Caldimonas brevitalea: one gene and its partner. The protein of the gene in region 2 interacts with the protein of the main gene of each other region in a pairwise test. Links are inferred from orthologs where the notes say so. Each region holds a gene or a part of one and is shown on either strand. Other genes may lie near its edges. The genes, in order: nth and aceE.

Region 1 (3,258 bases), 110 kb from region 2 along the record:
CTTCCTCGACCTGGTGCGCGGTGACGACGAGAGCGTGGAGGCGCACCGGCGCTTCTACGACGAGTACAACGCGGTGCTGGACATGCCGGCCGAGTACTACCTCGACACCATCAAGACGGTGTTCCAGGACTTCGCGCTTGTCAACGGCACCTGGAAGGTGCGCGGCGAGCTGGTGCGTCCGCAAGACATCAAGACCACCGCCTTGCTGACCATCGAGGGTGAACTCGACGACATCTCGGGCGCCGGGCAGACCCGGGTCGCGCACGAGCTGTGCACGGGCATCCCAAAGGGCGAGCAGCCGCACTACACTGTCGAAGGCGCCGGTCACTACGGCATCTTCTCGGGCAAGCGCTGGCGCGAGAAGGTCTATCCGATGGTGTCCCGGTTCATCGCCCAGCACGAAACCGCCACCGCCGACGCCCGCGCCCTGGCGACGACCTGAGCCGGTCCCAGCCGAGGTTGCCGGTCGGGTGCCGGCAGCCTTTGCTCACCTGGGGCGGTTTTACCCGCCTGCCCTGCTGTTCCATGCTCCCACCCATCGTCACCGCCGAAGCCCTCGACGCCGTGCTGCCGCAAACGCAGTGCACGCGCTGCGGCTACCCCGATTGCCGCGCCTATGCCGAGGCCATGGCTGCCGGCGACGCGGACATCAACCAGTGCCCGCCGGGCGGCGCGGAAGGCGTGAGCCGACTGGCCGAACTCACCGGGCGGGCCCCGCTGCCGCTCGACCCCGCGCGGGGTGCCGAGGGGGAGCGACAGTTGGCGGTCATCGATGAAGACTGGTGTATCGGCTGCACGCTGTGCATCAAGGCCTGCCCGGTCGACTGCATCGTCGGCGCGCCCAAGCAGATGCACAGCGTGGTGGCGAGCCAGTGCACCGGATGCGAGTTGTGTGTGCCGGCCTGCCCGGTCGATTGCATTTCGCTGGTGTCGGTGACCCCCGGGCGCACTGGCTGGCAGGCCTGGAGCCCGCTTCTCGCTTCTCAAGCGCGGGAGCGCTACGCGTTCCGGGGCGAGCGGATCGCCCGCGAGAAGCTCGAGAACGAGGCCCGGCTGGCCGCCAAGGCGCAACACAAGCTCGAGCATCTCGAAGCCGAGACCCGACTCACCGACCCGCAGCAGATCGACCGCAAGCGCGCGCTGATCGAGGCCGCCTTGCAGCGCGCCCGCGAACGCCGCAGCGGCAGCGGCTGAGCCGGCGGCAGTGCCGCTACACTGCGCCGCCATGCGCGCATCCGACATCGAGCCCTTCTTCGCCACACTGAAAGCGGCCAACCCGGAACCGAACACCGAGCTGGAATACACCAGCGTGTTCGAATTGCTGACCGCTGTGCTGCTGTCGGCGCAGGCCACCGATGTGGGTGTCAACAAGGCGACGCGCCGGTTGTTCCCGGTCGCCAACACGCCGCAGAAGATCCTCGCCTTGGGGCATGACCGGCTGTGCGAGTACATCAAGACCATCGGCCTGTACCGCAGCAAGGCCAAGCACCTGCTCGAAACCTGCCGCATTCTGTTGGAACAACACGGCGGCCAGGTCCCGCGTACGCGCGAGGCGCTCGAGGCGCTGCCCGGGGTCGGCCGCAAGACCGCCAATGTCGTGCTCAACGTTGCTTTTGGCGAGCCGACCATGGCGGTCGACACCCACATCTTCCGGGTCAGCAACCGCACCGGCCTGGCACCGGGCAAGAACCCGCTGCAGGTGGAGCTGGCGCTGCTGCGCCGCGTGCCACCGGCCTACCTGGTGGACGCCCACCATTGGCTGATCCTGCACGGCCGCTACGTCTGCGTGGCCCGCAAGCCCTTGTGCTGGAAGTGCCACGTGGCGCGCTATTGCGACTTCACCCCGAAGACGCTGCCGCCCACCTGAACCGCCGCAAGGCGCCGTAGCCCGGCGGTGCCGGCCAGTCCGACGCGCGCTCGGGCACCGGCCGTCCGGCCGACATGAAGGCGAGCGTGTTGATCCAGCCCGCGTGGCCGACGATCAGTAGCGGCGTCGCGTCGCCGTGCTCGCGCAGAAAGGCCTCGCAACGCCCGAACAACTGCCGCAGCGACTCGCCGCCGCCCGGCGTGTGGTCCGCGAAGCGGTCGCACCAGGCCTGCACCTCGTCAGCACCGATGCCGGACCACGAGCGGCCGTCCCAGGCCGCGAAATCGAGTTCGGCCAGGCGCGCGTCACGGCAGTGCTGCCACCCCCAACGGCGCAACCAGGCGCCCACCGCCGCCGCCCGCTGCAAGCGGGAGGTCCAGATGCGACGCGCCCAACCGTGCCGACGTGCGGCCGCTCGCACCCGGTGCGCCAGCCGCTTCGCCTTGCGCGGGTCGACCGGCAGGTCGGTGGAGCCGATGCACCGTCCCGCCGCGCCCCGCGGGCGGGGATGGCGCCAGATCACGCACTCCATCGCCACGTCGCCGCGCACACCAGGTAGACCGCGAGTTCGCACAGTTGCTGTGCCGCGCCCAGGCAATCGCCCGTGTAGCCGCCGAGGCGGCGCTGCAGCCAGAGGGCCCAGCAGAGCGTGACGAGGCCACCGGCGCCGACGGCGGCCAACACCACCGGCAGCGGCAGCCAGCTGCTGCTCGCGCCGGCGGCCGCGGCCGTCCACGCCAGCGCCACGCCCCAGCCGCGCATCGAGACCTGGCGGGCCAGCGGCTTGGCCTTGGCCTGTGCCAGGTCGCCCGCGTAGGCCATCCAGCGGATCAGGCTGACGGCGGCGGTGCGAGAAGCGCTGTGGGCCAGCAACAAGGCCCCGGCCGCCACGGGCCACGGCAGCGCGGCCAGGGTCGCCCACTTCAAGCCCAGCATCATCACCAGCCCGATCGCGCCATAGGCGCCGATGCGCGAGTCCTTCATGATCTCGAGCGCCCGCTCGCGGCTGACCGCGCCGCCCAGGCCGTCGCATACATCGGCCCAGCCGTCTTCGTGGAAGGCCCCGGTGATGAGCAGGGTCGCCGCCATCGACAAGCCCGCCGCAACTGTCGGCGGCCATAGCAGGGCCGCCACGGCGTAGACCGCCGCGGCGTACAGGCCGACCAGCGCACCCACCAGTGGAAAGTGGCGGGCGCTCGCGTGCAGCCAGGCATCGCGGTAGCCCATCCAGCGCAGCCATCGCCCGGGCAATGGCACCCGGGTCAGGAACTGCCAGGCGATCAGCGCCAGTCGCAGTTCGTGTGCGGCGGCCCTCACTGGAGAACCTCCGCGCGATGCACTGCGGTGCGAGCGCCTCCGGGCGGCCGAGCGACGCTCATTCGATAACCTCC
Region 2 (3,559 bases):
TCGATCACCGCCACCTGGTCGAAGTCGCCGATGTCGGGCACGCTGACCTCGACCGGGCCGCCGCCGCCCGGCGCGCTCGGAGCCGGAGCCGGAGCCGCCGCTGCGGGCGTGGGCGCTGCAGCGGGCGCCGGAGAAGCCGGCGCGGGTGCCGGAGCCGGCGCAGCCGCCCCGGCCGATTCCGCCTCCAGCATCAGCAGCAAACTGCCCTCGCTGACCTTGTCGCCCAGCTGCACCTTCACGTCCTTGACCAAGCCGGCATGGGTCGACGGAATCTCCATCGATGCCTTGTCGCTCTCGACCGTGACCAGGCTCTGCTCGACCTTGATCGTGTCACCGGGCTTGACCAGCACCTCGATGACCTCGACCTCCTTGAAGTCCCCGATGTCGGGCACCTTCACTTCCACCAATGCCATTTGTTGTTTCTCCTGATGCAAGCCGCCCGCGCCCACACCCCCGGCGGACCGGGCAGCGTGCGTCGCGCGGGCGCTCGGGGCTTATGCGTAGAGGGGGTTCACCTTGTCGGCATTGATGCCGTACTTGCGGATCGCTTCGGCCACCTTCTCAGCAGGTACCGTGCCTTCCTCGGCCAGCGCCTTGAGCGCCGCCACCACGATGTAGTGGCGGTTGATTTCGAAGTGTTCGCGCAGCTTGGAGCGGAAGTCGCTGCGGCCGAAGCCGTCGGTGCCCAGCACCTTGTAGCTGCGGCCCTTCGGGATGAAGGGGCGGATCTGCTCGGCGTAGGCCTTCATGTAGTCGGTCGACGCGACCACCGGGCCGTTGTGCGGCTGCAGTTGCTGTGCCACGAAGGGCACGCGCGGCGTCTCGGTCGGGTGCAGCAGGTTCCAGCGCTCGCAGTCCTGGCCTTCGCGGCCCAGCTCGTTGAAGCTCGGGCAGCTCCAGACGTTGGCGGCCACGCCCCATTCGTCTTCGAGCAGCTGCCGGGCGAAGATCGATTCGCGCAGGATGCTGCCCGAGCCCAGGAGGTTGACGCGCGGTATCTTCTTGGCGCCCTCTTCGAGCAAATACATGCCCTTGATGATCTGCTCTTCGGTACCGGGCTTGAGGCCGGGATGGGTGTAGTTCTCGTTGAGCAGCGTCAGGTAGAAGAACACGTTGTCCTGCCGCTCGACCATGCGCTTCAGGCCGTGGTGCATGATCACCGCCACCTCGTGCGCGAAGGTGGGGTCGTAGCTGATGCAGTTGGGAATGGTGCCGGCCAGGATGTGGCTGTGGCCGTCCTCGTGCTGCAGGCCTTCGCCGTTCAGCGTGGTGCGCCCGGAGGTGCCGCCGAGCAGGAAGCCGCGCGCCTGCATGTCGCCGGCCGCCCAGGCCAGGTCGCCGACACGCTGGAAGCCGAACATCGAGTAGTAGACATAGAACGGGATCATCACCCGGTTGTTGGTCGAGTACGACGTCGCAGCGGCGATCCACGAGGCCATGCCGCCCGCTTCGTTGATGCCTTCCTGCAGGATCTGGCCGTCGTGCGACTCCTTGTAGTACATCACCTGGTCCTTGTCGACCGGGGTGTACTTCTGGCCGTCCTGGCTGTAGATGCCGATCTGGCGGAACAGGCCTTCCATCCCGAAGGTGCGCGCCTCGTCCACCAGGATGGGCACGACGCGCGGGCCGAGCGTCTTGTCGCGCAGCAGCGCGGTCAGGAAACGCACATAGGCCTGGGTGGTCGAGATCTCGCGGCCTTCGGCGGTTGGGTCGAGCACCGCCTTGAAGGCGCTCAGCTCGGGCACCGGCAGTTGCTCGTCGGCCTTCGGGCGGCGCTTGGGCAAATAGCCGCCGAGGGCCTTGCGGCGCTCGTGCAGGTAGCGCATCTCGGGCGTGTCGTCGGCCGGCTTGTAGAACGGCAGTTCGGCGAGCTTGTCGTCCGGGATGGGGATGTTGAAGCGGTCGCGGAAGGCGCGGATGTCGTCGTCGGTCAGCTTCTTGGTCTGGTGTGCGGTGTTCTTGCCTTCGCCGCTCTTGCCCATGCCGAAACCCTTGACGGTCTTCACCAGCAGCACGGTGGGCTGGCCCTTGTGGTTCACCGCACGGTGGTAGGCGGCGTACACCTTCTGCGGGTCGTGGCCGCCGCGCTGCAAGCGCCAGATGTCGTCGTCGCTCAGCTTCGCGACCATCTCCAAGGCCTTCGGGTGGCGGCCGAAGAAGGTCTTGCGCACGAAGGCGCCGTCGTTGGCCTTGCAGGCCTGGTAGTCGCCGTCGACCATGTCCATCATGATCTGGCGCAGGATGCCTTCCTTGTCGCGTGCCAGCAGCGGGTCCCAGTAGCTGCCCCACAGCAGCTTGATGACGTTCCAGCCGGCGCCGCGGAACTCGCCTTCGAGTTCCTGCACGATCTTGCCGTTGCCGCGCACCGGGCCGTCGAGTCGCTGCAGGTTGCAGTTGATGACGAAGATCAGGTTGTCGAGCTTCTCGCGCGCGGCGACACCGATCGCCCCGAGCGACTCGGGCTCGTCCATCTCACCGTCGCCGCAGAACACCCACACCTTGCGGTTGGACGTGTCGGCAATGCCGCGTGCATGCAGGTATTTGAGGAAACGCGCCTGGTAGATGCCCATCAGCGGCCCGAGACCCATCGAGACCGTGGGGAACTGCCAGAACTCCGGCATCAGCTTCGGGTGCGGGTAGCTCGACAGGCCCTTGCCGTCGACTTCCTGGCGGAAGTTCTTCAGCTGCTCCTCGCTGATGCGGCCTTCCATGAAGGCGCGCGCATAGATGCCGGGCGAGGAATGGCCCTGGATGTAGAGCAGGTCGCCGCCATGGCCCTCGTGCTCCCCATGCCAGAAGTGGTTGAAGCCGGCGCCGAACAGCGTCGCCACTGAGGCGAACGACGAAATGTGGCCGCCCAGGTCACCGCCGTCCGCCGGGTCGAGCCGGTTGGCGCGCACCACCATCGCCATGGCGTTCCAGCGCATGTAGGCGCGCAAGCGTTCCTCGATGTCGAGGTTGCCGGGGCAGCGTTCCTCGTCGTTGGGTTCGATCGTGTTGACGTAGCCCGTGGTGGCCGAGAACGGCATGTCGATGCCGGTTTGCCGGGCATGCTCGAGCAACTGCTCGAGGAGGTAGTGGCCGCGCTCGCGGCCCTCGCTCTCGATGACGGCGGACAGGGCGTCCAGCCATTCCCGGGTTTCTTGGGCGTCGGCGTCGTTCGCCGCCGAGCCGAACGAATGCGGCACTGCAGACATGGGGTCTCCTCGCTGGGTCTAAAGCCCGGCTAGTTTGTCACAGAAAAGGGGTGTTTTCAAATAGTGCGAACCGCTTTCACCATATGAAACCAAACTGAACGAGCGTTCGTTTTTCCCCGGTCCGGGGCCGGTGCGGCGGCTCGATAATCCGCGCCTATGCCTGTCGTTCCCAGCGAATTTCGCGCCAGCACCCACGAGTTGCCGCCCCGCTCCCGCCGTCTGTTCGGGAAATGGTGGCGGCGCCAGTCCCCCGCCCGTCAAGACCGTTTTGCCACCCTCGGCCCGCTCGTGTCGGTGCTGATGTTTTTGGCCGCGATCATCTCGGCCTTCTGGTATTTGCGCAGTGAAGAACTGGAACGCGA

What was found.
Region 1: the proteins of aceE (region 2) and nth interact in binary tests that used the Escherichia coli proteins (3 or more experiments, as listed by UniProt). The link is inferred for Caldimonas brevitalea from one-to-one orthologs.

What each region holds. Positions count from the first base shown.
Region 1 is NZ_CP011371.1:3,821,475-3,824,732, forward strand. The notes cover bases 103-3,046. They hold nth (endonuclease III), read left to right. Parts: upstream 103-1,225; coding sequence 1,226-1,867; downstream 1,868-3,046. Other genes in these bases: AAW51_RS16160 (polyhydroxyalkanoate depolymerase), read left to right, coding at 103-442; rsxB (electron transport complex subunit RsxB), read left to right, coding at 526-1,194; AAW51_RS16175 (histidine phosphatase family protein), read right to left, coding at 1,839-2,399; AAW51_RS16180 (adenosylcobinamide-GDP ribazoletransferase), read right to left, coding at 2,387-3,046. In the rest of the region: more of AAW51_RS16160, read left to right, coding at 1-102; more of AAW51_RS16180, read right to left, coding at 3,047-3,184. UniProt on the Escherichia coli protein: DNA repair enzyme that has both DNA N-glycosylase activity and AP-lyase activity. The DNA N-glycosylase activity releases various damaged pyrimidines from DNA by cleaving the N-glycosidic bond, leaving an AP (apurinic/apyrimidinic) site.
Region 2 is NZ_CP011371.1:3,708,514-3,712,072, forward strand. The notes cover bases 295-3,539. They hold aceE (pyruvate dehydrogenase (acetyl-transferring), homodimeric type), read right to left. Parts: upstream 3,198-3,539; coding sequence 495-3,197; downstream 295-494. Other genes in these bases: aceF (dihydrolipoyllysine-residue acetyltransferase), read right to left, coding at 295-413; AAW51_RS15820 (PAS domain S-box protein), read left to right, coding at 3,354-3,539. Also shown: more of aceF, read right to left, coding at 1-294; more of AAW51_RS15820, read left to right, coding at 3,540-3,559. UniProt on the Escherichia coli protein: Component of the pyruvate dehydrogenase (PDH) complex, that catalyzes the overall conversion of pyruvate to acetyl-CoA and CO(2).